DNA from 3 places in the Pseudomonas bijieensis genome. Region 3 is predicted to be linked to each of the others. Evidence: predicted binding sites of a transcription regulator. Region 3 holds the regulator's gene; each other region holds the start of a gene.

Region 1 (10,400 bases), 2.7 Mb from region 3:
GAAGGTACCGGCACGGGTGTAGCTCAGGGAGCCGTCGTTGCTCAGGACAAAGAAGCCCTGGCCCTGGATACCCATGTCCAGCACGTTGCCGGTGTTGTTCACGTCACCCTGGCCGAACTGCTGGGAAACGTTGGCCAGGCGCACGCCGTTGCCGACGGTCTTGCTGCCCGAGCCCAGCCTGGTGGCCGAGTAGACGTCTTCGAATTCCGCGCGGGACGATTTGAAACCGGTGGTCGCCACGTTGGCGATGTTGTTGCCGGTCACGTCCAGCTGTTTGTTGGCTGCATAGAGACCGCTAAGGCCGATGTTAAAAGACATGTTGACTCCTTTTGCCGGTTAGTCGGCTCTACATACCAATAGTTTGTACTTTGGACAGGGCGATGCTGCCCAGCCCGGCCAGGTTGAGCATCAGCTCACCGCCCGTCTGGCTGATCGTCACGCTGCTGACCGTGGCCGGCAGGTTGGTGATCAGCGACGTGGCCTTGCCGTCGATGGTGGTCGAGGCCGCGAAGGTGTAGGTGCCCGATTCGACCGTCGTGCCCGCGTCGTTCTTGCCATCCCAGATGAAGGCGGAGTTGCCGGCCTTCTGGCTACCCAGGTCAATGGTGCGAACGGTCTTGCCGTCCTTGTCCACGATCTTGACGGCAACGGAGGACACCGATGTCGGTACCACCACGGTGCCGTTGAGGCTCTTGGAGGTATCGACCACGGCCTTGTCGCCCGGGGCAATGACCGAGCGCCCGACCAGGGACGAAGCCTGCAAGGCCTGGGACGAGTTGTAGTTGCCGGCGATGCCGCTCACGGTCTCGTTGAGGGTGGTGATGCCCTCCAGGCTGCTGAACTGTGCCAGTTGGGCAACGAACTCGCCGTTATCCTGTGGCTCCAACGGGTTCTGGTTTTTCAGCTGGGTAACCAGCAACTGCAAGAACGCATCCTTGCCCAGCTCCTGGTTGCCGCTCGCAGCCTTTGTCGCACTCCCCAGGCCATCGGTGGTGGTGTTGGTCTTGACCGAGGAGTTGGCCAGAATCTCGTTGAGGCTCAAACCACTTGTTGTACTGGTAACGCTCATGTGACTCGCCCCTTATCACTGACCGAGGGTCAGGACCTTCTGCATCATGGTTTTGGCGGTGTTCATCATTTCGGCGTTGGTCTGGAACGAACGACTGGCGGAAATCATGTCGGCCATTTCTTCGACGACGTTGACGTTCGGGTAGTAGACGTAACCCTTGGCGTCCGCAGCCGGATGGTTGGGCTCATAACGGGCTTCGAGGTTGCTCTGGTCTTCGACCACGCCAAGCACCTGTACGCCCTGACCGGCCGCGTCCTGTTCCTGGAACAGCGAGTCGCTGCCGCCGGACTGGCCGCCCTGGAACATGGTGGCGAATACCGGGTGGCGGGCGCGGTAGGTCTGGTCGATGCTCGACGAAACGGTTTCGGCGTTGGCAATGTTACTGGCGACGGTGTTCAGGCGAGTGGTCTGGGCACTCATGGCACTGCCGGCAATGTTGAATACGCTAGCAATCGACATGGCTTACTCTCCGCGCAGGGCCGATACCAGCCCTTTGAACTTGCTGTTGAGCAGGGTGAAGCTGGCCTGGAAGTTCACGGAGTTTTCCGCGTAGTTGGACTGTTCCAGTTGAGCGTCCACGGTGTTCTGGTCGATCGAAGGCTGCATCGGCGTGCGATACATCAGCGATTCGTCGCCATTGCCCAGGCCTTCTGCCTCGATATGACGGCTGTTGGTCATGTTCAGGGCGAAATGGCCGTTCTTGGTCTTCTCGTTCTGCTCGGCGAGCACTTTGGAGAAGTCCAGGTCCCGAGCCTTGTAGTTCGGGGTATCGGCGTTGGCGATGTTATTGGCCAGGACTTCGGCACGCTGGGCGCGGAAGCTCAGGGCCTGTTCGTGGATACCGAGCGCTTTATCGAAGCTGATGCTCATGTCGGAAACCTTTGGGTGACCAGAATGTACGTACGACGGCTAAAGCAAGCGTCGTGCCATTTCCAAAAAACCCCATAAACCGGGGCTTTGCGGACACCGGCAAGGCGGCAATGCCAGAAAAGCGGCAACTGGTTTCCGCTGGCTGCCGCTTTTCTGCCGCTTCTGCAGGATGGATGCGTTCCGTTGTGGGAGCGAGCCTGCTCGCGATAGCGGTGTGTCAGTCCACATCAATGTCGCCTGGAATACCGCATCGCGAGCAGGCTCGCTCCCACAGGAAGCTGTAGTGAATTGGAAAAAACTGGCACAAAAAAAACGGGAGCCCCAAGGGACTCCCGTTTTTTTTTGACAACCTGAACGAATCACTTCGCCTGGTAGATGATCCCCGGGCTGCACTGGACCATCTGGTAATGATCCGGCAAACCGTTCAACGCTTCGGAGGCGCCAAGGAACAGGTAGCCGCCCGGCTTGAGCGTGCCGTGGATGCGCAGCAGGATGTCCTTCTTCACTTCGGCGGAGAAATAGATCAACACGTTGCGGCAGAACACGATGTCGAACTTGCCCAGGCTGGCGTAGCTGTCCAGCAGGTTGAACGAGCGGAATTCCACCCGGCTCTTGATCGGCGCCTTGACCACCCATTTGCCCGGCCCTTTCGGGTCGAAGTAGCGTTGCAGGCGATCCGGCGACAGGCCCCGGCCGATGGCCAGGCTGTCGTACTCGCCGGTCTTGCAGTTATTGAGCATGGTCCCGGACAGGTCAGTGGCGACGATCTGCACGCCGCCTTTCAACTGGCCGAGGTTGGACCGTTCGAACTCATCGATGGTCATCGACAACGAATAGGGTTCCTGTCCCGACGAGCAGGCCGCCGACCAGATTCGCAGGCGTTGGCCCGGGCTGGCCTTGATGGCCGCCGGCAGCACCTTATTCTTCAACACCTCGAACGGATAGGTGTCACGAAACCACAAGGTTTCGTTGGTGGTCATCGCGTCCACCACCATCTCGCGCAAGCCACTGCGCGGCTGGCTCTGGATACGCTGCACCAGTTCGCCCAATGACTTGAGGCCCTGTTGTTCCATCAATTTATTGAGACGGCTCGACACCAGGTATTGCTTGTTTTCACCAAGCAAGATGCCACAGGCTTTTTCCAGGAAGACCCGGAACTGTTCGAAATCCAAATTACCCGTAGACAAGATACCGCCTCTTTCATCGCGTTGACTTGCCGGGCGCACAACGCGCCCGACCTTTGCTTACTCTGCTGCCTTGATCCGATCGACTACCCGGGAAGCCAGGTCATCGGGCCGGAATTTCGCCAGGAAATCGTCGGCACCGACCTTCTTGACCATCGCCTGGTTGAAAACACCGGACAACGAAGTATGCAAGATGATATGCAGCTTTTGCATACGTGGGTCGCTGCGGATTTCCGACGTCAGGGTATACCCGTCCATCTCCGGCATCTCGATGTCGGAGATCATCATCAGGAATTCTTCCTCGGGCTTCTTGCCCTCGTCGACCAGCGCGCGCAGATAATCCAGCGCCTGACGCCCATCGTTCAACGCCACTACCTCGACACCGACCGTTTGTAGACAGCGGGTCACCTGCTTACGTGCCACCGAAGAATCATCGACGGTCAATACCCGCAGCGAAATCGCCTTGTGCTGGGTCTCGGCGTCCACCACACCCGCGGAAATAGCCTCCGGAGTGGGAGCCACTTCAGCGAGGATCTTCTCCACGTCGATGATTTCCACCAACTGGTTATCGACCCGGGTCACTGCCGTCAGGTAGTGATCGCGACCAGTACCCTTGGGCGGTGGATGGATCTCCTCCCAGTTCATGTTAACGATGCGTTCCACCGAGCGCACCAGGAAACCCTGGGTCTTGGTGTTGTACTCGGTGATAATCACAAACGGATTGCTCTGGTCCAGCAACCGACCGGAACCGGTCGCCATCGCCAGGTCGAGGATCGGGATGGTCGCTCCCCGGATATTGGCCACCCCGCACACAACGGGACTGGACTTGGGCATCAACGTCAGCTTGGGGCATTGCAGCACCTCGCGGACCTTGAAGACGTTGATCCCATACATTTGTTGGCCGTCGAGACGGAACAACAACAGCTCCAGGCGATTTTGACCGACCAGCTGAGTGCGCTGGTTTACCGAATCCATTACTCCCGCCATGCCCTGACTCCTACATAACGCTAATGTGTCCGACGCGCATTCATCACTAAACGGCACGGGGCTTGCTATTGAACCGGCATGAACGCACAAACGACATTTTCTCGACGCCTGACCACTCACTGCCGCCATTGGCTCGGTGCACTGCTGGCTGTCTGCCTGTTCACTTCGGGCGGTCCTGCCCTTGCTGCTGTTCCGGTTACCTTGCCTGATCTCCTTATCGGCGTCACTCAGGGCTTTCTTGAATTCACCGTAGAAGACTATCTGGCTACCAGTCAAACCGAAGGGCGCTACGAAATCGAAGTCAACCAGCTCGACCCGCGCCTGCGCATGCCGATGTGCGACAAGGAATTGACTGCTTCGCTGGAGAGTCCGGCCAGGCCCCTGGGCCGCGTCACGGTGAAGGTTCGTTGCGACAGCGCCGCGCCCTGGACGGTGTTCGTGCCGGCTCAAGTGCGCCTGTTTCGAGAAATTGTCACGACCACTCGTCCGCTCAAGCGGGCCGGGATTGTCGAGCCCCAGGACGTGATGTTGCGCGAACGGGACATCAGCCAGATCACCCAAGGTTTCCTGACCTCCGTTGACCAGGCCATCGGGCAGAAACTTGTCCGACCAATGGTCGCCGATCAGGTCGTGACGCTGGTGCACCTGGAGCAGGCCGAAGTGGTCCGCAAGGGCGACCAGGTGGTCATCACCGCCCGCAGTGGCTCCCTGGCCGTGCGGATGCCCGGCGAGGCCCTGTCCAACGGCGGCATGCGTGAACAGATACGGGTAAAAAACCTCAACTCCCAACGCGTGATCAAGGCGCAAGTGATGGCCCCAGGCCAAGTGGAAGTGGCGATGTAGTGATCCGGTAAAGGAGGTAGAAAGCTGGCGCTTGATCCCGGTGTTCCCTAGACTGTGCCTTACGCAAAGGCAAGCGCAGACGTGCGCATGCTCATTGAATAAATGAGCCTAAAGTTTTTTTGGGGATGGCCGAAAACATGGCAAGCGTCCAAATACCCAGAGGTTTTTTACCATGGTCATCGATTTCAATCGTTTAAACAGCTCTTCACCGTTGACAGGCACTACGCGTACCAGCGCGACCAAGGAAACCGCCGAAGCCGGTAAATCCGCGCCGCTGCCTACAGCAGCCGAACAGGTCAGCAACGGGGAGTCGGTACACCTCAGCAATGAGGCTCAGCAGTTGCAGAAGGTCACTGACAAGCTGCGCGATCAACCTGTCGTCGACAAGGCCCGCGTGGCCGAGTTGAAAGCAGCCATCGCTGATGGCAGCTACAAAGTCGACAGCAACCGCGTAGCCAGCAAACTGCTCAACTTCGAAGCCCAGCGCTAGGCCGCCCCGCCTGCGCCAGGCTTTTGGACGCTTAAGACCCAAGGCCAGCCATGCACGATACTAATTTATTGCAACTGATCATCGACGACTTTGTTCCAGCGCAACAATTGCTGGAATTGTTGCAGGCCGAATCCGTGGCACTGCACGGTCGCGACATGCCTCTGCTGGAGAACATCCTGGCGCAGAAACAGGCATTGATCATCTTGCTTGACCAGCATGGCCGCAAACGCAGCGAGATCCTCGCCAGCCTCAACTTGCCCGCCAGTCATGACGGCCTTGAGCAATTGGCCAGCCAGTCGACGATCGGCGACCAGTTGCTGTCCCAGAGTAAAGTGCTCAACGACCTGCTCGCCCAATGCCAGGCGACCAACGCCCGCAACGGCCAGTCGATCCAGATGCAGCAGGCCGCCACCGCCAACCAATTGCGCATCCTGAACGGTGGTGAGATCCCGACGCTGTATGACGCTAGCGGCTCGACGGCCAGAATGGTCAAGCACCGCCCGCTCAGCCAGGCATGAAACGAACAATGCCTTCGCTCTATCAACGCGCGATACATGCTGGCAAAATGCTGGCTATTCGTAGTCGTATTTTGCCTGGAGATTGACCCACCGTGTTCAATGCCTCAAACGCGGATGATGCTCCGCAGCCACCCAAGGTCCTCACCACGCCCCTGGAAATCTCCGGCAACCTGCGGATGCTGCAAGATAGCCACGACCCGCTGATCATTACGTTCCATGAACGCACCCAGCGCTTCCAGAGCTATCTGGTCAACGTCGATCGCGAGACCAACTCCATCGCCCTGGATGAAATGATCCCCCGGGATGGCGAGCGTTTCCTGCTGGCCGGCGAGCCGTTTCGTGTCGAGGGTTTTCATGATGGCGTGCGCATCGCATGGGATGGCAAGGGTCCACTGACCATTGACGAATCCAGCGACGGTCGCTGCTATCGCGGTGCCCTGCCCGACGAAGTGGTCTATCACCAACGCCGCAACGCCTTCCGCGCCGCCCTGAAACTGGCGCAACTGGTGAACGTTGAACTGGGCGGCGACAAGCTCAAGTCACCCGTGGACGGCAAGCTGCTGGACATCTCCGCCACCGGTTGCAAATTGCGTTTCGACGGCGACATCACCGAACGGCTGCAATTGGGCCAGGTGTATGAGCGCTTCATCGCAGCCCTGCCGTTTGGCAACATGACCGCGCCAGTCGAGCTGCGTTACCTGCATTTCGAAGAAAGGATCAACACCACGTTCGCCGGCGTACGCTTCCACAACATCAGTGGCCTGGTGCAACGGCAGGTCGAGCGGTTCGTCTACCAGCTCCAGCGTGAAGCGCGGCGCTTCGATAAAGACGACCTCTGATCGTCGAGCCATAAAAAACGGGCAGTCCCTTGCGGTGACTGCCCGTTTTTTTTATGCCTGCTTCAAGGCCTGGCCTGGGTAAAGCTGGGTGTCTCCGGTTCGTCAGACGCCGCTTCGGCTTCAGTAGCCGGCTCTGCGACCGGCTCAGGCTCCACGTCCGGATTGGCCGGCGTCTGCATCTGCTCCTGCACCACCTGCTCATCCACCCGGGGATCGAGGCACGCCACCAAAGGCGAACTCGACATACTGTCCGGCATCGCCACGTGATGCAGCGGCGCGTCATCGACCTGATGCAGGTTGGTCACCGCTTTCGGCCGGATCCGCCATACCAGTACCAAGGCGAAGAAAGCGAAAAAACCGTACAGCATCTGGCTGCCGAACATCTTCATCAGCACGCCGGCCACCAGCGGCCCGATGCTGGCACCAATGCCATAGGTCACCAGCAACATGGCCGTCAGCGACACCCGGCGATCCCCTTCGACGTGGTCGTTGGAAAAGGCCACTGCCAACGGGTACAGGCAAAACTGAACCAGCGAACAGCAGAAGCCCGCCACAAACAACACTTCCAGCGGCACCTTCGGCAGGATCGCCAGCGGCAGTGCGCAGATCGCCAGGAACAGCGCAAAACAGCGAATCAGCATCGCCCGGTCATAACGGTCGGACAGCCACCCCAGCGGCCACTGCACCAGCAGCCCGGCGAAGATGCAGCTACCCATGAACAGGCCGACCTGCTCGGTGGACAGGCCCTGCTGGGACGCGTACAGCGGCGCCAGGCCATAGAACGAGCCAACGATCAGCCCCGACCCCAGTACCGTGCTCAACGACTGGGGGACACGCTTGATGAAGAAACGCGGCTCCATCGGCGCCGGACGCAGCGGGGCCGGGTGAATCCGCCGGGTCAGCGCCACCGGCACCAGGCACAGGGCGAAACACAGCGCCACCAGCATCAGCAGCTCCAGGCCCAGGGCCGGGTGCATGACCAGGATCAACTGACCCAGCACCAAGCCCAGGTACGAGGCGATCATGTAGCCGCTGAACACCACTCCCCGTTGCTTGGCATCGGCCTGTTCGTTGAGCCAGCTCTCGATGACCATGTATTGGCACATCATCCCGAGGCCGACGATCATCCGCAGCACGATCCAGGCCGGCAGCCAGTTCACCAGGCCATGGCCCAGCACTGCCGCGCCGACGATCCCGGCGCAGGCCGAATAAGCGCGAATGTGCCCGACGCGGGCGATCAGCCGATGGCCGATCTTGCCACCCAGCACCAGGCCGAAATAGTTGGCGGCCATCAGCGCACCGACCCAGAGGCTGTCCACATGGTCGGCGGCCAGGCGCAAGGCCAGGTAAGTACTCAAGAGGCCCGAGCCGATCAACATCATCAGCGAGGCGAAATAAAGCGCTCGAAAAGGTTTCCAGATTTGGCGCATCGGCGTTCCGAGCGGCTCCTTGAGGTGAGTAAGGGCTATCTATTGAAGATAGCCCGAATGCGGCGGTTCTTTATGCCTGGGCCGCTAGGACACGTCGCTCCCAGGGCGTGATTTCATCGAAGAAGCTGGTCAGCTCCAGGGTCTTGGAAGCGATGTAGCCTTCGATGAACTCCGTGCCGAACAGTTCCTTCGCCAGATGACTACGCTTCAGACGCTCCAAGGCAGCATGCAAGGTACATGGCAGCGACAGATTATCCGGCACTTCGAATTCACCCTGGATCGCCGCGCTCGGCTCCAGGCGATGTTCAATCCCGTATAACCCGGCAGCCAGGCTGGCGGCAATCGCCAGGTAGGGGTTGGCATCGGCCCCCGGCAAGCGGTTCTCGACCCGCCGGGCCACCGGCGAACTGGCCGGAATCCGCAAGCCGGCCGAACGATTGTCATGGGACCAACAGGCATTGTTCGGTGACGCGAACGGGTGGCACAGGCGCTGATAGGAATTCACGTTCGGCGCGAACAAGGCGGTGAAATCCGCCAGGCACGCCTGTTGCCCACCAATGAAATGCCGGAAAGTGGCCGTCGGTTCGCCCGCCCCGTCGCTGAAGACGTTACAGCCGCTGCCTGCCTCGACAACGCTTTGGTGGATATGCATCGAACTGCCCGGCGTGTGAGCCAGCGGCTTGGCCATGCAAACCACGGTCAGGCCGTGCTTGAGGGCCACTTCCTTGAGCAGGTGCTTGAACAGGAACGTCTGGTCGGCCAGCAACAAAGGGTCGCCGTGCAGCAGATTGATCTCGAACTGGCTCACGCCCATTTCATGCATGAAGGTGTCGCGAGGCAAGCCCAGCGCCGCCATGCATTCATAGACTTCACTGAAGAACGGGCGCAGGCCATTGTTAGAGCTGATGCTGAACGCCGACTGGCCGTCCTCGCGACGCCCATCCAGGCCCAGCGGCGGCTGGAACGGCTGGGTCGGGTCAGGATTGGGGGCGAACACGAAGAACTCCAGCTCGGTCGCCACCACCGGTGCCAGGCCCAGGGCTGCATAACGAGCGACAACGGCCTTGAGCTGGCCGCGCGTGGAGAGTCGGGAGCTTTCACCGGTCAGTTCGTCGGCATCGCAAATCGCCAGCGCACGAGGCTGCTGGCTCCAAGGCAGGCGGTGGATCTGTTTCGGGTCCGCCACCAGCGCCAGGTCACCGTCATCGCTGCCGTAGAAACGCGACGGTGGGTAACCGCCCATGATGCATTGCAGCAATACCCCCCGCGCCAGTTGCAACCGTCGGCCTTCGAGGAAACCTTCGGCGGTCATCACCTTGCCCCGCGGCACGCCATTCAAATCCGGCGTAACGCATTCAATCTCATCAATGCCCGTCAGTCGCTGCGCGAATGAACGCTGGCCATCGGTCGTCATGACGCAATCCTTGTTATGTGCGAGCCGCGAACGGCAACCCGTACAAAATAGGCTTCGGCTGTTCGGAATATCAAGCACCTGAAAAAATAAACAACAAGCCTTGGAATACATTGTGGGAGCGAGCCTGCTCGCGATGGTGTCGGTTCAGCCAATATTGAGTTGACTGGTGCACCGCCATCGCGAGCAGGCTCGCTCCCACCCACAGGAGATTTGGCTGGTAGGGGGGATTTATGGGGCGCACGCTCAGGGCAAGTAAAGCCGGAACACCCCACCGCCCAACACCCCGCCATTGGCAATCTCGGTGCGCCCGCTCACGCCGCCACGCTGGTGCAGCCCGGCAATCCGCGCAGCAAAGTACAAGCCCAACCCGGTGCTGCCGCTGCTGTGGTTGATGCCCTGCACATACTCGGCCTGACGCTCGATCATCTCTGGTGGGTAACCTTCGCCGTCGTCATTGATGGTCAGCACCAGTTGCCCGGCCTCATCACTCACGCTGATCAGCAGCGTCTGGCGCGCATGGCGAATGGCGTTGTTGATGCAGTTGTCGAGCACCGAAGCCACCAGCTCGCGGTCGAAAAAGCCCAGGGGGCTGAGCGGGTCGACCTCGTAGGTGACCATGATCCCCCGGCTGCGGAATACATCCTGATGGCCGGCCAGTTGCGCCTCGATGAAATCGTCCAGCTCATGATAGGCCGGGTGTAGCGGCAACTGGTTGACGCCGAGCTTGTACAGCCCCAGCAACTGCACCATAAGGCC
Region 2 (10,400 bases), 3.0 Mb from region 3:
CCATGCCACGGTGCTGCAGGCCTACGCGAACCTTGAAGACCAGGGGCTGATTCGCGCGCGGCCGCAGTCGGGCTACTACGTGCACCAGACGCCGGCCCTGACGGCGTCGACGCCGGATATTGCCCGGGTAGAGCGTCCGGGTCTGGTGACGCGCAGCAGCATCATCCAGCAAGTGTTGGTCGAGTCACGCCGCGAAGGCGTGTTTCCCCTGGGTGCGGCGGTGCCGAGCGTCGACTATCTGCCTGTGCGGGCCTTGCATCAGCAACTGGCCAAGGTCACGCGTTTCCACAGCCCACGGGCGTTCAGCTACATGTTCAGCCCGGGCTTCGAGCCGTTGCGGCGTCAGGTGGCGATTCGCATGCGCGATGCGGGCGTGGTGGTGGACCCTTCCGAGGTGGTGATCACCCACGGCTGTGTCGATGCGCTGCAGATGTCCCTGCGGGTGCTGACGCGGCCAGGGGACTTGATCGCCGCCGAGTCACCGACCTATTACGGCTTGCTGCAATTGGCGGATCTGCTGGGTCTCAAGGTCATCGAGATCCCCAGCGATCCGGTCACCGGGATGAGCCTTGAGGCCTTGCAGTTGGCCGCCAACCAGTGGTCGATCAAGGCGCTGGTGCTGACCACGCGCCTGAGCAATCCCCTGGGCGGCACCATGCCTGAGGAGCGGCAAAAGCAGTTGCTGCGCCTGGCGTCGGACTTCGACATCCAGATCGTCGAGGACGATATCTATGGCGAGTTGATGTTTGAGCAGGGCCGCACCAAGGCCCTCAAGGCCTACGACCGACTGGACCGGGTCATCTACTGTTCGAGTTTTTCCAAGACGTTGTCGCCAGGTGTGCGCATCGGCTGGATGATCGGCGGGAAATTCCAGCAGGAAATCCAGCGGCTCCAGACCTTCAGCACTCACTCGGCGTGCAGCGTTACGCAGATGGGCATTGCCGCGTACCTGGAGAACGGCGGCTATGACCGGCACTTGCGCTATATCCGCCAGGAGTACCGCAAGAACCTCAGTGCCTTTCAACTGGCGGTGCAACAGTACTTCCCCGAAGGTACGCAGATGAGCCGTCCCACGGGAGGCTTTATCCTGTGGGTCAGCCTGCCGGGGCGGGTCAATACCCAGGAGTTGCATGTGCGGGCGTTGCAACAAGGCATCAGTATCGCGCCAGGGCTGATTTTCAGTAACACCGAACAGTTCAATCACTGCATCCGCTTGAACTGCGGTACACCCTGGAACCGTGAGGCGGAGCGGGCCTTGATGACTCTCGGGCTGTTGGCCACTCAATTGTGCCAAGAGACGGCCAACGGATTTCTTTAGGTGTCAGCGACTTAGCTCGATGTGCTTGTCAGCGCCTCATTATCAGGCGAGCATGGGGGTCCCTGCCGTCAATGCCGTTGTGTCTATGAAAACCATTGCCCCTGCTGCCTGGGTTTTGATTGGGCTGTTGAGTGCCTTCCAAATGGGAGGCGTCGTCGCGGCAGCGCCGGCGCAGGAAAAACCGGTCGCCAGTGCCACGAAGGATGCACCGAAAAAAAACGCGGTGGCCAAGAAGCCTTCCGCGAAGAAGGCGGCACCCGCGAAGAAAAAGCGCGCGCCCATCGCCTCCAAGAGCAAATCTGCCCATGAGGTCGCCAAGACCCCATTGCCGCCAGCCAAGCTGGACCTGAGCCTGCCCCACGACATGGTCGAGGAGCTGCAGCCACCGGGTAAGGTGACGGTGCCCAAGCGTGAACCACTGCTGCCGTCCATGTTTGGCGAGAAACCCGGACCGTTCCAGCTCAATGGCCGTTTGTTGAGCAATGAAATGCAGTTGCCACTGCGCAACCAGGAGCGCAATGAGGTGGAGGGCGCGGCACTGGATTTCGAATTCAAGCAATAGACCTTCGCCAGGCACGCAGCTCGGTGCTGACTGTCCGGTCATCTCGGCGGTCGCAAAAAATACCCAGACGGTAATTTAAAACGAGTGTTTTAGTCGTTACTCTGTGTTCTGTTACCAACTATTACCTGCCGTGAGGATGTTGTCGTCATGAAATGCCGTGAAGGCTGTGGCGCCTGTTGCATCGCCCCTTCCATCAGCTCACCTATTCCTGGCATGCCCCAAGGCAAACCGGCGGGAGAACGTTGCGTGCAATTGTCGGTCGATAACCTGTGCCGGATCTTCGGCCAGCCGGAGCGTCCGGCAGTGTGCTCGGCGTTCGAAGCCGACATCGAGGTTTGCGGCAGCAGCAATGAAGAGGCCATCCGGCTGATCGGTTGGTGGGAACAAGTCACGGCAGCGTAATGAGTCAATGAACAGATCCGAAATGAACGAACTTGGACAATAAGGAAAAAACTATGGGTTCGCTGCATCGTATGGCTGTGTTGTGTGGGTTGACCGTATTGCTGGCAACGGCCACGGCTCAGGCAGAGGACTGGCAGGTTGCCAAGGAGAAGGACGGTATCAAGGTTTCCCTCAGTGAGGTGGCCGGCTCCAAATATAAGGCTTACCGTGGTGTGACGGTCATGAAGACCAGCGTTGCAAAGCTGCGTGCCTTGCAGGAAGACGTCTCCGGCGCCTGCGCCTGGATTCACGAATGCAAGAGCCAGAAGCTGCTCAAGCACGAAGATAGCAAGAGCTGGACCTACACCCAGTTCAACACGCCATGGCCGGTAACGCCCCGTGACTCGGTGCTGGAAGTCACCACCGAGGATGGTGCCGATGGCAGCCTGACCCGCAAGCTCAAGGGCGTGCCCAAGTACCTGCCTGAGGAAAAGGGCTTCGTACGGGTGGCCCAGGTCGATGGTTTCTGGAAGTTCACGCCAAAGGGCGCGGGCCAGGTCGAAGTCGTTTATCAGGTCCACACCGAACCGGGTGGTGACGTGCCGTCCTGGCTGGCGAACAAGTTCGTGGTGGACGCGCCATTCAACACCTTGGAAGCCCTGAAAAAACTTGCCGAAAACTGATCGGCCAAGGCTGCACTAAAGAGACCGCCCCAGAGGCGGTCTTTTCATGTGTGCCGTCCAGAGGCCCAGCGGAACGATTGGCCGGCCCTCAAGGTCGAGATAAAGGTAAGCCAGGCCCTGAATTGATCAAGGAGACACTGATGCAAAAGTGGGAAATTACTTTCATTGACGATCACGGTGAAAAAACCGTCGAGCAGTTCGACTATGACCAGAAGCCCACCATGGAGCAGGCCGCCCAACTGATTCGCGAAAGGTTGCTACCAGTGCTCGAGCGACTGGACCTCAACGACTTGGAGGACCGCACCGAAGACCCTACAGTCAAGAATCTCAAGTCCCAAAACAGTATCGAAATCCTCAGCATTACACCGATTTCATGAAACGTTGCCTGGCCTCGCTTGGCAGTGGCCATCACTTGCGGCTACTCTGCAACTGAGATCAGCGAAAGGATCGCCAAGGTCCGGTCTTGTCAGCTACATGCTTGTGTCCCGACGGCTATTTGATGCCGTATCGCTTGCAGCCTGAGGGCTTCACGCACGGGAAGACGGAAAGTCTATCCATCGGTTTTAGGAGGACGTTTCATGAGCACAGCCTATCAAGAAGACATCAGCACCAGCGTATTGCGCCGCATGAAAGAAGGCGGTTTCGATTTTTCCCGATTCCATCCCATCGAGTTCTACGCCATTTTCCCGGACGAGGAGCGGGCGCGCAGGGCGGCAGGTCATTTTCGGGGAGAATCGCTGAACGCGCAGATCAGTGCACGGGACGACGGGGCTTGGTCATTGGAACTGAGCCGGGTGATGTACGCCACTTACGATGACATTGGCGACTTCGAGCAAGACTTCGAGGCAGTCGTCGAACCCTTGGGCGGCGTTATCGAGGGCTGGGGTGTCAAGCAAGAGATCCGGCGCCTGCAGGCCTGACAAATACACTCACTGCAACTACAGCAACGGCTGACCTTTGTGTCGGCCGTTTTCATGTGAAACGGATTTATATCCGACCCACCGCTATCACGTCTCCGGGTTTTGTACCTAACTGTATCCAGATCAAGCCGCTTCGTTTTTCCGTGACTATGCTCAGGGGAGCGACGCCCCCTGCGTCGCAATGAAGCGGGGGCAGCGGGGTGGGGGGTATTTGCTGCACTACAAAAGTGCACAGCCTGTCAGTGGAGAATCCAACCCGTTGATTGTAAAGCGTTTATGCCGATGGCACGGGGCTTGCGAAGCCTTGCTGCCAGGGTGACAAGGAGTACGGCATGATCCGCAGTGGTTTTGATGAGATGTACGATGCTGACGGCCAGGTCCGCCCGCATTACCGGGCTTTTGCCCGCTGGCTGGCTGAAACGCCTGACGAGCTGCTGGCACAACGCAGACGTGAAGCCGACCTGCTGTTTCATCGTGCCGGCATTACTTTCACGCTCTATGGAGACGAGCAGGGAACTGAGCGCCTGATCCCTTTCGACACGATCCCGCGCAGCATCCCGGCCAGCGAATGGCGGGTGGTCGAACGTGGCTGTATCCAGCGGGTCAAGGCGCTGAACATGTTCCTTGCCGATCTCTACCACGAACAACGGATCATCCGGGCCGGGATCATTCCCGCCGAACAGGTACTGGCCAACGAGCAGTACCAACTGGCGATGCAAGGGCTTGATCTGCACCGTGACATCTATGCCCACATTTGTGGTGTCGATTTGGTACGCGACGGTGACGGCACGTACTACGTACTCGAAGACAATCTTCGTACGCCCAGCGGCGTCAGCTACATGCTCGAAGACCGCAAGATGATGATGCGCCTGTTCCCCGAACTGTTCGCCGCCCAGCGCATCGCCCCTATCGACCATTATCCGAACCTGCTGCTCGACACCCTGAAAAGCTCCAGCCCGCTGGACGATCCCAGTGTCGTGGTGCTCACACCGGGGCGTTTCAACAGTGCGTTCTTCGAGCACGCCTTCCTGGCCCGGGAGATGGGCGTGGAGTTGGTAGAAGGCGCCGATCTGTTCGTACGGGATGACAAAGTGTTCATGCGCACCACCGACGGCCCGAAAGCGGTTGATGTGATCTACCGTCGCCTCGACGACGCATTCCTTGATCCACTGGCCTTCAACCCGGATTCGATGCTCGGCGTACCGGGCCTGTTGTCCTCCTACCGTTCCGGCAACGTAGTGCTGGCCAATGCTATTGGCACGGGTGTGGCGGACGACAAGTCGGTGTACCCGTTCGTCACCGACATGATCCGCTTTTACCTGGACGAGGAGCCGATCCTGAAGAACGTTCCTACATGGCAATGTCGTAATCCTGCCGAGCTTTCCCACGTGCTGGCGAATCTTCCCGATCTGGTGGTCAAGGAAACCCAGGGCTCCGGCGGTTACGGAATGCTAGTGGGGCCGGCCTCGACGGCGGCGCAAATCGAGGCCTTTGGCGAGCGAATAAAGGCCAAGCCGCACGCCTACATCGCCCAGCCGACGCTGTCGCTTTCGACGTGCCCGACCTTTGTCGAAAACGGCATCGCCCCGCGTCACATCGACTTGCGTCCGTTTGTGCTGGCCGGCCGCGAGACCCGCGTGGTCCCGGGCGGGCTGACCCGGGTGGCGCTGCGCGAGGGCTCCCTGGTGGTGAACTCATCCCAGGGCGGGGGTACCAAGGACACCTGGGTGGTCGAGGATTGAGGAACTGCCATGCTAAGTAGAACCGCCTCGGACCTGTACTGGATGTCGCGCTACCTGGAGCGTGCGGAAAACCTCGCGCGGATGCTCGATGTCAGCTATTCGTTGTCGCTGATGCCCCAGGACGGGCGTGGGGATGGCCTGCACGAGTTGGCCATGCCATTGCTGATCACCGGCACGCTGGATGACTACCGGGAGCGACACGGCGATCTGCACGCCGAGCGCCTGCTGCATTTCTTTGCCCTGGATGCGGCCAACCCGGCCAGCATCTACAGTTGCCTCGGCTCCGCGCGAGCCAGCGCCCATGCGGTACGTGGGCGAATTACCGCCGACATGTGGGAAAACATCAACGCCACCTGGCTGGAAATTCGTGGTATCGCCGAGCAAGGCTTGAATCGCTACGGCATGAGCCGTTTCTGCGAGTGGATCAAGGAGCGCTCCCACCTGTTTCGTGGCGCAACCTACGGCACCATCATGCGCAACGATGCATTCAGGTTCATTCGCCTGGGGACTTTCATCGAAAGGGCCGACAACACCTTGCGCTTGCTCGATGCCCGTTACGAAATGGCCGGTGACCAGGCCGACGCGGTCAGTGATGGCACGGCCCACGCGTATTACCAATGGAGCGCCTTGTTGCGGGCCTTGTCGTCCTTCGAGGCTTATACCGAGATCTACCGTGAGGCCCCGGGCGCTCGCCATGTGGCTGAGTTGCTGCTGTTGCGCGCCGACGTGCCGCGTTCGCTGCGCGCCTGTACCGAAGAAATCGACCAGATCCTCGCAAGCCTGCCGGGCACCAATGGCCGGCAGGCACAACGACTGGCGGCGGAAATGGACGCCCGCCTGCGCTACACCGGCATCAACGAAATCCTCGACGGGGGCCTGCATGCCTGGCTCACCGAATTCATCCCACTGGTCCGTGAACTGGGCAATGCCATCCACAGTTCCTACCTGGAGGTCATATGAGACTCTCGATCAGCCACGAAACGGCCTACCACTACGAAGATCAGGTTCGCGCCAGCATCCAGTACCTGCGCCTGACGCCCCACGACAGCGAACGCCAGCATGTGCTGAGCTGGCAACTGGATTTACCACGGCCGGTGCGGGCGCAGCTGGATCCGTTTGGCAACATCCTTCACGTACTGACCCTGGACGAGCCCCACGAAACGGTCATCATCGGTGCCCGCGGACAGGTGGATATCGACCCGTCTCGCGAAGCCGAGCACGAGAGCCAGTCAGCGCTGCCGTTCCTGCGCTTCACCCGGCTGACCGAAGCGGACGAGGCCCTTCGCGTCTTCGCCGCCCAGCTCTGCCAGCAGCGTCGCGATCGTACGGCGCTGATCGACCTGATGCACGGGCTGAACCAGCACATGATCTACACCCCGGGCACTACGGCGGTCGAAACCAGCGCGGCCCAGGCTTTTGCCGGGCGTAGCGGGGTATGCCAGGATCACACCCACGCATTCCTGGCCTGCGCTCGTAGCCTGGGAGTGCCGGCGCGGTATGTGTCGGGGTATCTGTTCAGCGAAGAGAGCGAGCACCTGGCAAGCCATGCCTGGGCAGAAGCCTGGCTTGACGACGCCTGGTACAGTTTCGACGTGACCAACCAACTGGCCCGTCCGGAGCGACACCTGAAGCTGGCCGTGGGCCTGGACTACCTGGACGCTTGCCCGGTGCGTGGCATGCGTCGCGGCGGCGGTTACGAGCAGATGCACGCCAAGCTGGTCGCGACTCCGGCACCAGTGATCACCGTGCAACAACAATAACTGCTTGGTGAGCGAGCTTTTGTGGCGAGGGGATAAATCCCCTCGCCACAAAAAAGCAATCTTACGGGGCTAATGGCTGCTTACGTCCCGCCATATGCTTCAAATAACCCACCAGCAAATCCAGCTCTGAATCCGGCAGCACCGCTGCCGAGAACCCGGGCATCTTGCCCTGGGGCCAGTGGCGCAGGCCTTGCGGGTCGCGAATGTAGCGCTTGAGGAAATCCCCGGAGAAGTATTCGGTTGGATTGAAGGGGATATTCAAGTCTGGACCGAACTGTGCGTCGCCCGCGCCGTTGAGTCGATGGCACGCCAGGCAGTTTTTCTGGAACAGCTCGAAACCTTTGTTGATCGGGTCGTCCTTGGCCAGGTTGGGCGCCGGCAGCAGGGCCGGAAAGCGGTCGGCCACGGCCGATAGGCGTTTGATGGTCGCCACTGCGTAGGGCCATTGTTCCGGGCTGATATGGCCAGCCTGCGGATCGGTCCAGACCAGGTAGAAAGGCCCGGCGCTGTGCTTGCCTTCCCCCAACGGTGGCCAGGGCTTGGCCGGGTCCTCGATCGCCAGCCAGGCCCGGGCCCCGCTCTTGTTGAGTAACGGTGCTGCGGGCATTTCGGCAGCGAAGCCATCCAGGGCAACGGCTTGCAGATGATCGTCCGCTTGAACGCCCGTCAATAACGTCGTCAGCGGCACGGCTCGATAACTCATGGGTTTCTTGTAGGAAACGTCATCCGTGATCTGGACCGTTTGAACGTCCGGGTGCTTGAGCAGTTCTTCGGTTTGCCAGGTGCGCGAGCTTGCGCCCAACTCCAGCACCAGTTGCGCGGCGTAAAGGGGCGTGCTGAGTAGCAACGCCCCGAACACAATGAGAGCTTTCAAGTCGATCGCCTTCCATGTCGAGGGGGTGCCGCAAAGGTTGGCACAGCCATCGCAGCTCGAACAGCGAACCCGTCACATTTTTTGGCGATACAGCCAGTGGAATAATGCAGATGCCTGCGCTCAGGGTTCAGCCAATCACCTTGGTGATATTCGGCAAAATCAACAGCAGCGTCGTGGCGAAGAGAATGAGTCCGGCTTGGCGAACTTTCGAATGTTTGAACATGGCTGACCCGCCTTTATTGTTATTTCCTAAAAGCCAGCCTGCATATCCGTGGCGACTGGCGTTGCACTTCCTGTCCGACAAGCGCCTCGGCAAAACCCGACGACTTTCTTGTACAAGGATTACATTAGGGGCCGCAGCGGCCTTGACTTAGATCCAATTCGTATCAGCTTGGTGCGCATAGCTCTAAAAAAGCTATGAGGCCTATTGCCACCTTCCTGCCGGCCCTTTTGCTAGACAGCTTGCTTTCCTGAATCGGTTAACCCGATAGCTCGCTACCGTTCGTCTGAGCGTGGCCGTCAACGCCATTGAGCGCTGTGGTCATTGAATCCGGCGCCGCTGGGCTTATGGTTGAGCTCATCGCATTACGCCCGTGGTTTTCGAGGATGTCATGACCCAAGCTTTGATTTTCGACGCATTACGCACGCCCCGTGGCAAGGGCAAGGCCGATGGCGCCTTGCACAGTGTCAAGCCGGTGAACCTGATGGGGGGCTTGCTCAGCGCTTTGCAGCAGCGCATGGATCTGGATACCAGCCAGGTCGATGACATCGTGCTCGGTTGCGTGACGCCAGTGGGCGAGCAGGGGGCTGATATCGCCAAGACCGCTGCATTGGTGGCCAATTGGGATGTCAGCGTGGCGGGGGTGCAACTCAATCGGTTTTGCGCCTCAGGCCTGGAGGCGGTGAACCTGGCGGCCATGAAGGTGCGTTCCGGGTTCGAAGACCTGGTGGTGGCGGGCGGTGTCGAATCCATGTCCCGGGTGCCCATGGGCAGCGATGGCGGCGCATGGGCGTTGGACCCGCAGTCCAACCTGCACGGTCACTTCATTCCCCAGGGCATCGGCGCCGACCTGATCGCCACCCTGGAAGGCTTCAGCCGCGAGGATGTCGACCGCTACGCGCTGCACTCCCAGCAAAAAGCGGCGCGCGCCCGGGCCGACGGCTCGTTCGCTAAATCCCTGGTCGCCGTACGGGACCAGAATGGCATCGTGCTGCTGGACCACGACGAATTCATCCGCGCCGACTCCACCCTCGAAGGTTTGGGCAAGCTCAAGCCGAGTTTCGAAGCCATGGGCCAGATGGGCTTCGATGGTACGGCGCTGCGCGTCTACAGCCATGTCGAACGGATCAATCATGTGCACACGCCAGGCAACAGTTCCGGCATCGTCGACGGTGCGGCGTTGATGCTGATCGGTTCCGAGGCCAAGGGGCGCGCCATGGGCCTGCAACCCCGGGCACGGATCGTCGCCACGGCCGTCACCAGCACCGACCCGACCATCATGCTCACCGGCCCGGCGCCGGCCACCCGCAAGGCCCTGGCCAAGGCCGGGCTGCGGGTCGAGGACATCGACCTGTTCGAAGTCAACGAAGCCTTCGCCTCGGTGGTACTCAAGTTCATCAAGGACATGGCCATCGACCCCGACAAGGTCAACGTCAACGGTGGCTCCATCGCCCTGGGACATCCCTTGGGCGCCACGGGTTGCGCGATCCTCGGCACGTTGCTCGACGAGTTGGAGACGCGTCGCCTGCGCTATGGCCTGGCGACCCTCTGTGTCGGCGGCGGCATGGGCATCGCCACCGTCATAGAACGCCTCTGAGCCCCGACTTCAAGGAACACTTATTCATGACCGATGCCATCCGTTACGAAATCGGCCAGGACCGGATCGTCGTCCTGACCCTGGACATGCCGGGCCAGAGCGCCAACACCATGAACGCGGTGTACCGTGAGGCCATGGCCGCCTGCGTCGCCCGTTTGCAGGCAGAAAAGGACTCGATTGCCGGTGTGATCATCACCTCGGCCAAGCACACCTTTTTCGCGGGTGGTGACCTCAACGAACTGGTCAAGGTCGGCAAGTCCGAGGCCAAGGCTTTCTACGACAGGGCCCTGCTGCTCAAGGCGCAACTGCGTGCCTTGGAAAGCTTGGGCAAGCCCGTAGTGGC
Region 3 (10,400 bases):
TGCGTCATGATCGCCGAAGCCGACGGCCAGATGCAGCGCGATTACTGGTATGACGTGAACCGCCAGGGCACCCTGCTGGCGGACCCGGTAAGCATCGGCCAGAAAGCCGCGCAACGGGCAGCCAGCCGCCTGGGCGCGCGGCCGGTGCCGACCTGCGAAGTGCCGGTGCTGTTTGCCGCCGAGCTGGCCGGTGGCTTGTTTGGCAGCTTTCTGTCGGCGGTGTCCGGCGGCAACCTGTACCGCAAATCGTCGTTCCTCGAGGGCGCCCTGGGTCAGAAACTGTTTCCGGAATGGATGACCATCGACGAACGTCCGCACCTGATGCAGGCCATGGGCAGTTCGGCGTTCGACGGCGATGGCCTGGCCACCTACGCCAAGCCGTTCGTGGAAAACGGCGAGCTGGTGTCCTACATCCTCGGCACCTATTCGGGCCGCAAGCTTGGCATGCCGAGCACGGCCAATGCCGGTGGCGTGCATAACCTGTTCGTGACCCATGGCGAAGAAGACCAGGCGGCCTTGCTGCGACGCATGGGGCGTGGCCTGCTGGTGACCGAACTGATGGGCCACGGCCTGAACATGGTCACCGGGGACTATTCCCGTGGCGCGGCGGGTTTCTGGGTCGAGAATGGCGAGATCCAGTTCCCGGTCCAGGAAGTGACCATCGCCGGGAACATGCGCGATATGTTCAAGCAGATCCTGGCCGTGGGCAACGACCTGGAACTGCGCAGCAACATCCGCACGGGCTCGGTGCTGATCGAGCGGATGATGGTGGCGGGTAGCTGATACTCATCCCATAGAAAAAGGCGCGTCATCCGCTGGGTGACGCGCCTTTTTTGTATCCGCAGATCCTGTGGCGGGCGTGCTTTTGTGGCGAGGGAGCTTGCTCCCGCTGGGCCGCGAAGCGACCCCAAGCTATTGCGGTCGCTGCGCAACCGAGCGGGAGCAAGCTCCCTCGCCACGATGAATTTGTGCGGTCTCATGGTTGTGTTGCTTCTTATTATCATATAATAATGAATCTCATTCGCCGAGCGAGCCCCCGGTCATGAGTTCTGCCCTGCACGAACAACCCTACCTTGAAAGCTGGCGCTGGATGAGTCGCCAGATCCGTTGCGCGCTGAACCCCGACGAGCCGCGGCTGATCGAGCACTACCTGGCTGAGGGCCGCTATCTGGCCTGCTGCACCACGACATCGCCGTGGATGATCTCCGAAACCGCCTTGCGCTTGTTGCTCGACACCGCCTCCGACGTCGCGCTGCCCTGGCATTGGCGCAATCTCTGCCTCGACCAGGCCTGGCGCCCCTTGCGCGACCTCGAACGACAATCACTGTGCCGCTGCCGCCTCGAGCGCTGGCAGCGCCATGCCTGGGCGCTGGCGACCTGCGCCCTGGAGCCGTCGATTTCTCTTATTGAACTGGTGCAAGGATCTCCCGATGAGTAATACCCGTATCGAACGCGACAGCATGGGCGAACTGCAAGTCCCGGTGGACGCCCTCTACGGTGCACAGACCCAGCGTGCCGTGGATAACTTCCCGGTCAGCGGTCAGCGTATGCCGGCGCAGTTCATCCGCGCCCTGATCCTGGCCAAGGCGGCGGCCGCCCGGGCCAACGTAGAGCTGGAGCAAATCAGTCCAGCCCAGGGCAAGGCCATCGTCGATGCGTCCCTGGGGCTGCTCGAAGGCCGGTTCATGGACCATTTTCCGGTGGACATCTTCCAGACCGGCTCCGGCACCAGCTCCAACATGAACGCCAACGAAGTGATCGCCACCCTCGCCAGTCGCCTGCTGGGAGAAGTGATCAATCCGAACGACCACGTCAATTGCGGCCAGAGCAGCAACGACATCATCCCCACCAGCATTCATGTCAGCGCTGCGCTGGCCTTGCATGAGCAGTTGCTGCCGGCGCTGTTGCACCTGGTGCAGGTGATCGAGCGCAAGGCCGAACAGGTCCACCCGTTCATCAAGACCGGTCGCACCCACCTGATGGATGCCATGCCGGTGCGCCTGAGCCAGGTGCTAGACGGTTGGGCGCAGCAGCTCAAGGCCAATATCGGTCACTTGCAGGATTTGCTGCCGAGCCTGCAATCCCTGGCCCAGGGCGGCACGGCGGTCGGTACCGGGGTCAACGCCCATCCACGCTTCGCCGAACTGTTCAGCCAACAACTGACGCAATTGACCCAGGTGCAATTCACCCCGGGCAAGAACCTGTTCGCGCTGATCGGTTCCCAGGACACCGCTGTTGCGGTTTCCGGGCAGCTCAAGACCACCGCCGTGTCGCTGATGAAAATCGCCAACGACCTGCGCTGGATGAATTCCGGACCGTTGGCGGGCCTGGGGGAGATCGAACTCGAAGGCCTGCAGCCGGGTTCCTCGATCATGCCCGGCAAGGTCAATCCGGTGATTCCGGAGGCAACCGCGATGGTTGCGGCCCAGGTGATCGGCAACGACACGGTGATCACTATCGCCGGTCAATCGGGCAACTTCGAATTGAACGTGATGCTGCCGATCATTGCCCAGAACCTGCTGAGCAGCATCGCCCTGATGTCCACCGCCAGCCGCTTGCTGGCGGACAAGGCCATCGCCACATTCAAGGTCAACGAGGCCAGGCTCAAGGAAGCGTTGTCACGCAACCCGATCCTGGTGACCGCCCTGAATCCGATCATCGGTTACCAGAAGGCCGCTGAAATCGCCAAGAAGGCTTACCAGCAAGGCCGGCCGGTCATCGATGTCGCCCTGGAACACACCGACCTGACACGCAGCGAACTCGAAGTCCTGCTGGACCCGGAGAAGCTCACCGCCGGCGGCGTGTAATCCCGACACCTGTGTGGAGGACTCATCATGGAACACTGGAAACGTACGATCGAACGGGCCAATCGCTGTTTCATGCAGGGTGAGCTGGTAGATGCCCGCGAAGCCTACCTGCAAGCCCTGGCCCTGGCACAGGTGCTGTTCGAGCGCTGGGCGGATGCCGACGAAGCCGTGGCCGCCTGCGTCGTCTCCCACCACAACCTGGCGGACCTGCACTTGCGCCTGAACCAGCCGGAGGAGAGCGCCGAGTACTTGTGTGCGATCCACCAACGGTTGTTGCAGACGATCCAGGACGAACGCCTGGCGCCGGCCCTGCGCGCCGCCGCGCTGCGCCAGAGCCACAAGACCTATGTCGAACTGCTGAGTTTCATCAGCGAGCACGGTGAATACCCTCGCACCCAGCGCCTGCTGCACTGCAACGCCGCCAAGCCCCGGCAGCGCAATGCCCCTCTTCACCATGGAGTTCATTGAAAATGGCTTTTACCTTGCCTGCATTGCCCTACGCCTACGACGCCCTGGAACCGCACATCGATGCGCAAACCATGGAGATCCACTACACCAAGCATCACCAGACCTATATCAATAACCTCAACGCGGCGGTGAACGGCACTGAATACGCCGGGTGGCCCATCGAAAAGCTGGTGTCCAGCGTGGAACAGTTGCCGCCAAGCCTGCGGGCTGCGGTGATCAACCAGGGCGGTGGTCATGCCAACCATTCGTTGTTCTGGGAAGTGATGACGCCTCAGGGCGGCGGCCAGCCCGAGGGCGCCCTGGCGGCGGCGATCGAGGCGCAACTGGGCGGTATCGAGCGTTTCAAGGAAGCCTTCACCAAAGCGGCGCTGACCCGTTTCGGCAGCGGCTGGGCCTGGTTGAGCGTGACTGCGCAAAAGACCCTGGTGGTAGAAAGCAGCGGCAACCAGGACAGCCCGCTGATGAACGGCAACACACCGATTCTTGGCCTGGACGTCTGGGAGCACGCCTATTACCTGCGCTACCAGAACCGTCGTCCGGAATACATCAGCGCCTTCTACAACGTGATCAACTGGCCTGAGGTCGCCCGGCGCTACCAGGCTGCGCTGGCTACGAGCCCTTCCTGAAAATAACCCAAGGCTGACTATGGATACTCAAACACTGGCGATTGGAAGCGGACGGATGTTCCGCTATGCCTTGGGATCGTTGTTGCTGTTGGCCGGGATGACGTTGTTGGCGGCGCAGGGCCTGGCATGGCTGGACCTGGAGCCAAGGCTGTTGCGTGCGCTCGAGGGCGGCGGGCTGTGCGCCTTGGGCACCGCGCTGGGGGCCGTGCCGGTGTTGGTCATCCGGCGCATGCCCCAGGCCGTCAGCGATTTGTTGCTGGGCTTCGGTGCCGGGGTGATGCTCGCCGCCACGGCATTTTCGCTGATTGTGCCGGGCATTGCGGCGGCCGAGCAGTTGGGGCTAACCCCTTGGGCCGCCAGCGGTCTCATCAGTTTCGGCATTCTATTGGGCGCGTTCGGGCTGTACCTGGTGGACCGCAAGGTCTCGGCCAGCCCCGAAAGGTTTGTCGCGGTATCAGGACGGCCGATCATTGCGCCGAGGATATGGTTATTCGTGTTTGCCATCATCGCCCACAACATTCCCGAGGGCATGGCGGTGGGTGTGTCGGCGGGTGGCGGTATGCCGGATGCCGACAGCCTGGCGATGGGTATCGCCTTGCAGGATGTACCCGAGGGGCTGGTGATCGCCCTGGTGCTGGCTGCGGCGGGAATGTCGCGGGTCAAGGCATTTCTGATTGGCGCGGCGTCAGGGCTGGTCGAGCCAGCGTTCGCGCTGCTGTGCGCCTGGTTGGTGAGCCTGGCCGAGATGCTCTTGCCCTTGGGGCTGGCGTTGGCAGCCGGGGCGATGCTCTTGGTGGTGACTCACGAGGTCATTCCCGAATCCCGTCGCAATGGCCACGAGAAACTGGCAAGCCTGGGGCTGTTGGTGGGGTTTTGTTTGATGATGGTGCTGGATACGGCGTTGGCGTGATGCAGGTCTGCGGGGGGAGTGAGCTTTTTGTGGCAAGGGCGCTTTCATGACAAGGGGGCTTTTGTGGCGAGGGAGCTTGCTCCCGCTGGGCTGCGAAGCGGCCCCATGTTTTTATCACAGCGACACGGCGAAACAGAGGTTTACGACTGCTTCGCAGCCGAGCGGGAGCAAGCTCCCTCGCCACAAAGGCTAGCTCTGTCCACACAACAAGCTCGCCCTGAGCTTGGGTCGGTTACTCGCCTTCGTCGAAGTACCTGTTGATCAAGTCCACCAGGGCATCCATCGCTTCTTGCGCTTGTTCCCCTTCAGTGCTCAGGTGGATCTTGGTGCCCTTGCCGGCGGCGAGCATCATCATCGCCATAATGCTTTTACCGTCGACCGCCGTCTCGGGGTGTGCGGCCAACCCTGATGGTGGTGTCCTGGAACTGGCCGGCAACCCCGACGAACTTGGCCGACGCTCGGGCATGCAAACCCAGCTTGTTGATGATTTCAATTTCCCGAGCAGGCATCGCGATGTGAATCCTTTAGCTGAGGTCGCGGTGGCGAACCTGGACATTCTTCAGGGATTGTTGCAGGAGTTGACCCAGGCGTTCGGTCAGGTAGACGGAGCGGTGATGGCCGCCGGTGCAACCGATGGCGATCGTGACATAGGCCCGGTTGCTCGCGGCAAAGCGGGGCAGCCATTTGAGCAGGTAGCTGGAGATGTCCTGGTACATTTCCTCGACATCCGGCTGTGCGGCCAGGTAGTCGATCACCGGCTGGTCGAGCCCGGACTGCTCGCGCAATTCCGGTTTCCAATAAGGGTTGGGCAGGCAGCGCACATCGAATACCAGGTCGGCGTCTACTGGCATGCCACGCTTGAAGCCGAACGACTCCACCAGGAACGCCGTGCCCGGCTCCGGCTGGTTGAGCAGGCGCAGCTTGATCGTGTCGCGCAACTGATACAGGTTCAGGTGCGTGGTGTTGACCTTCAGGTCCGCCAGGTCGGCGATTGGCCCCAACAGCTGGCTTTCATCCTCGATGGCTTCGGCCAGGGAGCGGTTGGCATTGCTCAGCGGATGGCGCCGACGGGTTTCGGAAAAGCGCTTGAGCAGTGTCTCTTCATCGGCATCCAGGTACAGCACGTCGCACTGGATATGCCGGCTGCGCACTTCCTCGAGCAGTTCAGGAAAACGCGACAGGTGGCTTGGCAGGTTGCGCGCATCGATGGACACCGCCACCAGCGGCTGCGCCAGCTCGGTGTGGATCAGGGCGCGCTCGGCCAGTTCCGGCAGCAGGCCGGCGGGCAGGTTGTCGATGCAATAGTAGCCGCTGTCCTCAAGCACATTGAGGGCAGTGCTTTTACCGGAGCCGGAGCGGCCACTGACGATGATCATGCGCATTTTTAATGACCGTTCTGCTCGTCCAGGACCACCTGGTACAAAGCTTCGTTACTCGGTGCGCTGCGCAGTTTTTCGCGCACTTCCTTGCGGTCCAGCATGCTGGCAATCTGGCGCAGCAGCTCGAGGTGCGCATCGGTCGCCGCTTCCGGTACCAGCAATACAAACAGCAGGTCGACCGGGGCGCCGTCGATGGCGTCGAAATCTATGGCGGCTTCAAGGTGCAGCAGTGCGCTGATCGGTGCGGCACAACCCTTGAGGCGGCAGTGGGGAATGGCGATACCGTTGCCAAAACCGGTGGAACCGAGTTTTTCACGGGCAACCAGGGCCTCGAAGACGTCCTGCATTTCCAGATCCGGCACTTCGCGGTGGATCAGGTTGGCAATTTGTTCGAGGGCTTTCTTTTTACTGCCACCCGGCGCGTTCACCAGGGAACGGCCGGGGGTCAGGATGGATTCTAGTCGGATCATGGATTGGGGGGGTTAACGACCGGTTGCGCCCTGGAGGAGGCTCTGGGTCTTTTCCTTATGCTTTTTGAGTTGGCGATCCAGCTTGTCGGTCAGCAGGTCAATCGCGGCATACATGTCTGTGTGCTCTGCGTTGGCAACCACTTCTCCGCCGGGGATATGCAGCGTGGCTTCGATTTTCTGCAGCAGCTTCTCGACGTTCATCGTGACCTGCACGTTGGTGATCTTGTCGAAATGCCTCTCCAATCGGTCGAGTTTTTCGCCGATGTAGGTGCGCAGGGGTTCGGTCACTTCCAGTTGGTGTCCACTGATGTTGACTTGCATACAGCTTCTCCTTCGTTGCCAGTGCATAAAGCGGCAGGCAGAAATGCCTGCCACTGGAACGCTGTGGCGTGGCCCGTTACATCAACCGCTTGCGTTCGCTCGAAGGCGCGATCCCGAGGGATTCGCGGTATTTGGCGACGGTGCGGCGGGCCACCTGAATGCCTTGTGCCTCCAGTAAACCAGCGATCTTGCTGTCACTCAACGGCTTTTTCTGATTTTCCGCGGCCACCAGTTTTTTGATGATCGCGCGGATGGCCGTGGACGAGCATTCGCCGCCTTCGGAGGTGCTGACGTGGCTGGAGAAAAAGTATTTCAATTCATAGATGCCCCGAGGGGTATGCATGAATTTCTGGGTGGTTACCCGGGAAATCGTCGACTCGTGCATGCCCACTGCCTCGGCAATGTCATGCAGGACCAGCGGTTTCATCGCTTCGTCGCCATACTCCAGGAAGCCGCGCTGATGCTCGACGATCTGGGTGGCCACTTTCATCAGGGTTTCGTTGCGGCTTTGCAGGCTCTTGATGAACCAGCGCGCTTCCTGCAACTGGTTGCGCATGAAGGTGTTGTCGGCGCTGGTGTCGGCGCGTTTCACGAATCCGGCGTACTGGGCGTTGACCCGCAGCTTGGGCACCGACTCCTGGTTGAGCTCCACCAGCCAGCGATCGTTGTGCTTGCGCACGATCACGTCGGGGACCACGTATTCGGGTTCGGTGGATTCGATCTGCGAGCCGGGGCGTGGGTTGAGGCTCTGCACCAGTTCGATGACCTGGCGCAGCTCATCTTCCTTGAGCTTCATGCGACGCATCAGTTGGCTGTAGTCGCGGCCACCCAGCAGGTCGATGTAATCGGTGACCAGTCGCTTGGCTTCGGTCAGCCAGGGTGTCTTGGCGGACAACTGGCGCAGTTGCAGCAACAGGCACTCGCCCAGGTTGCGGGCGCCGATGCCGGCTGGCTCGAACTGCTGGATGCGATGCAGGACAGCTTCGATCTCGTCCAGCTCGATGTCGAGCTCGGGGTCGAAGGCTTCGAGGATTTCCTCGAGGGTCTCGTCCAGGTAGCCCTGGTTGTTGATGCAATCGATCAGGGTCACGGCGATCAGGCGATCGGTGTCGGACATCGGCGCCAGGTTCAGTTGCCACAGCAGGTGGCTTTGCAGGCTCTCGCCGGCCGAGGTGCGGGTGGTGAAGTCCCACTCGTCGTCATCGCTGCTCGGCAGGTTGCTGGCGCTGGTCTGGTAGACGTCTTCCCAGGCCGTGTCCACGGGTAGTTCGTTGGGGATGCGTTCGTTCCATTCGCCATCCTCGAGGTTATCCACCGTCGGGGCGGCTTCCTGGTAGGACGGTTCCGGGATTTCGGTGTTGGTCTTCTGCTCGACGTTGTCGGCCAGCGGATCGGTGTTGTCGAAGTCGTCGCCTTCTTCCTGGCGTTCGAGCATCGGATTGGACTCCAGGGCCTCCTGGATTTCCTGTTGCAGGTCCAGGGTCGACAATTGGAGCAGGCGGATGGCCTGTTGCAGCTGCGGTGTCATCGTCAGCTGCTGGCCCATTCTCAAGACTAGCGATGGTTTCATGGCAGGGGCTTAACACCTTATTCGCCGGCGCACATGCGCCATCCACTACAGGGCGCCGAGGCGCCAAACTTAAGCAAATTATATGCCTGAAACTGAAGTGTTTGCCTAGAGCGTCGCCATAATAAAATTAAACGACGCTCGAGCGATTCGCCAGACACTTGTGCTTACAGGCGGAACTCGTGGCCCAGATATACTTCCTTGACCAGGTCATTGGCCAGGATGGCTGCGGAATCGCCTTCGGCGATCAGCTGGCCGTCATTGACAATGTAGGCGGTTTCGCAGATATCCAACGTCTCGCGCACGTTGTGGTCGGTGATCAGCACGCCGATTCCCTTGGCCTTGAGGTGATGGATGATCTGCTTGATGTCGCCCACCGAGATCGGGTCCACGCCGGCGAACGGTTCGTCGAGCAGTATGAACTTCGGCGCGGTGGCCAGGGCGCGGGCGATTTCCACGCGACGCCGTTCGCCACCGGACAGGCTCATGCCCAGGTTGTCGCGAATGTGGCTGATGTGGAACTCCTGCAACAGGCTTTCCAGCTCTTGGCGACGGCCGGCCTTGTCGAGTTCCTTGCGGGTCTCGAGGATCGCCATGATGTTGTCGGCAACCGACAGTTTGCGGAAGATCGACGCTTCTTGCGGCAAGTAGCCGATACCGGCCTTCGCCCGGCCGTGCATCGGCTGGTGGCTGACATCCAGGTCGTCGATCAGCACGCGGCCCTGATCGGCCTGGACCAGGCCGACGATCATGTAGAAGCAGGTGGTCTTGCCTGCGCCGTTGGGGCCGAGCAGGCCGACGATCTGGCCGCTGTCGATGGACAGGCTGACATCACGCACGACTTGGCGGCTCTTGTAGCTCTTGGCCAGGTGCTGAGCTTTCAGAGTTGCCATTACTGGGCCTTCTGTTCGGTTTTCTTTTTCGGCTGGATCACCATATCGATCCGCGGACGCGACTCGGTCACCTTGCTGCCGGTGGCGCGACCGGCGCTGGCGAGTTTCTTGTTGGTGTCGTAGACGATCTTCTCGCCTTGGGTCACGTTGTTGTCCTTGTCGACCACCTTGGCGCGGTCGATCAGCACGACGCGATCCTGGGAGGCGTGGTACTGGATGGTTACCCCGTAGCCCTGCACAGGCTTGGCGTCGCCCGCGGTTTGCAGCTGTTCGAAATAGGCCAGGTTGCCCACCGAGGTCACTACGTCGATATCGCCGGACTGGGTGCGGGTGATGGTCACGGTATTGCCGGTAACCTTCATCGAGCCCTGGGTGATGATCACGTCGCCTTTATAGGTGGCGACGCCATTCTTGTCGTCGAGCTGGGCATCGTCGGCCTGGATACGGATAGGTTGGTTGCGGTCGTCGGGAAGAGCCCAGGCGCTCGCGCTTCCCAGTGCTGCGCCCAGACTGAGCAAAATAGGGAGGGTTTTAGCGAGCTTCATACTGTCCTCTTACGTTCGATAGCAGGTGTATCCTGCTTTCCTTCAAATACGCTTTCATTCCCGTGCCGGTCGATACACCCCCGGCGCCGTCGATTCTAACGGGTTGCTCGGTCTGCGCATATTCTTGCTGTGGGAACACGGTCATGCGTGTGCTGGTGATGATGGTCGTACGGTTTTTCTCGTCGGTTCGGGCGACGCGTACCGAGTCGATCAGTTCCACTTCGGTGCCGCCGGAGTTGACTTCGGCGTGCTCGCTCTGCACATGCCACGGAAACTCGGTGCCGCGGAACATGTTCAGGTCCGGCTTGGTCACCAGGGTAATATCGGTGGCCTTCACGTGGTCGACCTTGTCCGAGGTCATCTCGTACTGCACCTTGCCATCGGGCAGGTACTGCAGGGTGTGCGTGTTGGTCG

Evidence for each region. The regulator sigma-54, encoded in region 3, starts transcription at its own class of promoters, with help from an activator protein. The targets are predictions, from matches to a motif close to ANTGGCATNNANNTTGCTNT.
Region 1: a site for sigma-54 is predicted at 1,981-2,000, ahead of flgB (flagellar basal body rod protein FlgB). Genes of this name have one in related genera too.
Region 2: a site for sigma-54 is predicted at 4,146-4,165, ahead of GN234_RS27175 (circularly permuted type 2 ATP-grasp protein). Genes of this name have one in related genera too.

The regions. Positions count from the first base shown of each region.
Region 1 is NZ_CP048810.1:5,794,503-5,804,902, reverse strand. It holds gene flgE (flagellar hook protein FlgE) at 1-318, opposite strand, end outside; gene flgD (flagellar hook assembly protein FlgD) at 347-1,069, opposite strand; gene flgC (flagellar basal body rod protein FlgC) at 1,085-1,528, opposite strand; gene flgB (flagellar basal body rod protein FlgB) at 1,532-1,939, opposite strand; gene cheR (protein-glutamate O-methyltransferase CheR) at 2,299-3,126, opposite strand; gene GN234_RS25650 (chemotaxis protein CheV) at 3,184-4,110, opposite strand; gene flgA (flagellar basal body P-ring formation chaperone FlgA) at 4,189-4,953, shown strand; gene flgM (flagellar biosynthesis anti-sigma factor FlgM) at 5,126-5,443, shown strand; gene GN234_RS25635 (flagella synthesis protein FlgN) at 5,494-5,961, shown strand; gene GN234_RS25630 (flagellar brake protein) at 6,054-6,800, shown strand; gene GN234_RS25625 (MFS transporter) at 6,863-8,230, opposite strand; gene GN234_RS25620 (glutamine synthetase family protein) at 8,301-9,542, opposite strand; gene GN234_RS25615 (sensor histidine kinase) at 9,888-10,400, opposite strand, start outside.
Region 2 is NZ_CP048810.1:6,103,470-6,113,869, forward strand. It holds gene GN234_RS27145 (aminotransferase-like domain-containing protein) at 1-1,318, shown strand, start outside; gene GN234_RS27150 (translation initiation factor 2) at 1,404-1,880, shown strand; gene GN234_RS27155 (YkgJ family cysteine cluster protein) at 2,028-2,282, shown strand; gene GN234_RS27160 (START domain-containing protein) at 2,336-2,944, shown strand; gene GN234_RS27165 (hypothetical protein) at 3,085-3,321, shown strand; gene GN234_RS27170 (ribonuclease E inhibitor RraB) at 3,523-3,864, shown strand; gene GN234_RS27175 (circularly permuted type 2 ATP-grasp protein) at 4,197-5,606, shown strand; gene GN234_RS27180 (alpha-E domain-containing protein) at 5,616-6,566, shown strand; gene GN234_RS27185 (transglutaminase family protein) at 6,563-7,366, shown strand; gene GN234_RS27190 (c-type cytochrome) at 7,428-8,240, opposite strand; gene GN234_RS27195 (acetyl-CoA C-acetyltransferase) at 8,852-10,057, shown strand; gene GN234_RS27200 (3-hydroxyacyl-CoA dehydrogenase NAD-binding domain-containing protein) at 10,084-10,400, shown strand, end outside.
Region 3 is NZ_CP048810.1:3,105,157-3,115,556, reverse strand. It holds gene pmbA (metalloprotease PmbA) at 1-783, shown strand, start outside; gene GN234_RS13700 (FagA protein) at 1,043-1,438, shown strand; gene GN234_RS13695 (class II fumarate hydratase) at 1,431-2,807, shown strand; gene GN234_RS13690 (hypothetical protein) at 2,835-3,275, shown strand; gene GN234_RS13685 (superoxide dismutase) at 3,278-3,901, shown strand; gene GN234_RS13680 (ZIP family metal transporter) at 3,921-4,811, shown strand; partial or broken gene GN234_RS13675 (HPr family phosphocarrier protein) at 5,044-5,320, opposite strand; gene rapZ (RNase adapter RapZ) at 5,336-6,193, opposite strand; gene ptsN (PTS IIA-like nitrogen regulatory protein PtsN) at 6,196-6,660, opposite strand; gene hpf (ribosome hibernation-promoting factor, HPF/YfiA family) at 6,673-6,981, opposite strand; gene GN234_RS13655 (RNA polymerase factor sigma-54) at 7,058-8,551, opposite strand; gene lptB (LPS export ABC transporter ATP-binding protein) at 8,716-9,441, opposite strand; gene lptA (lipopolysaccharide transport periplasmic protein LptA) at 9,441-9,986, opposite strand; gene lptC (LPS export ABC transporter periplasmic protein LptC) at 9,973-10,400, opposite strand, start outside.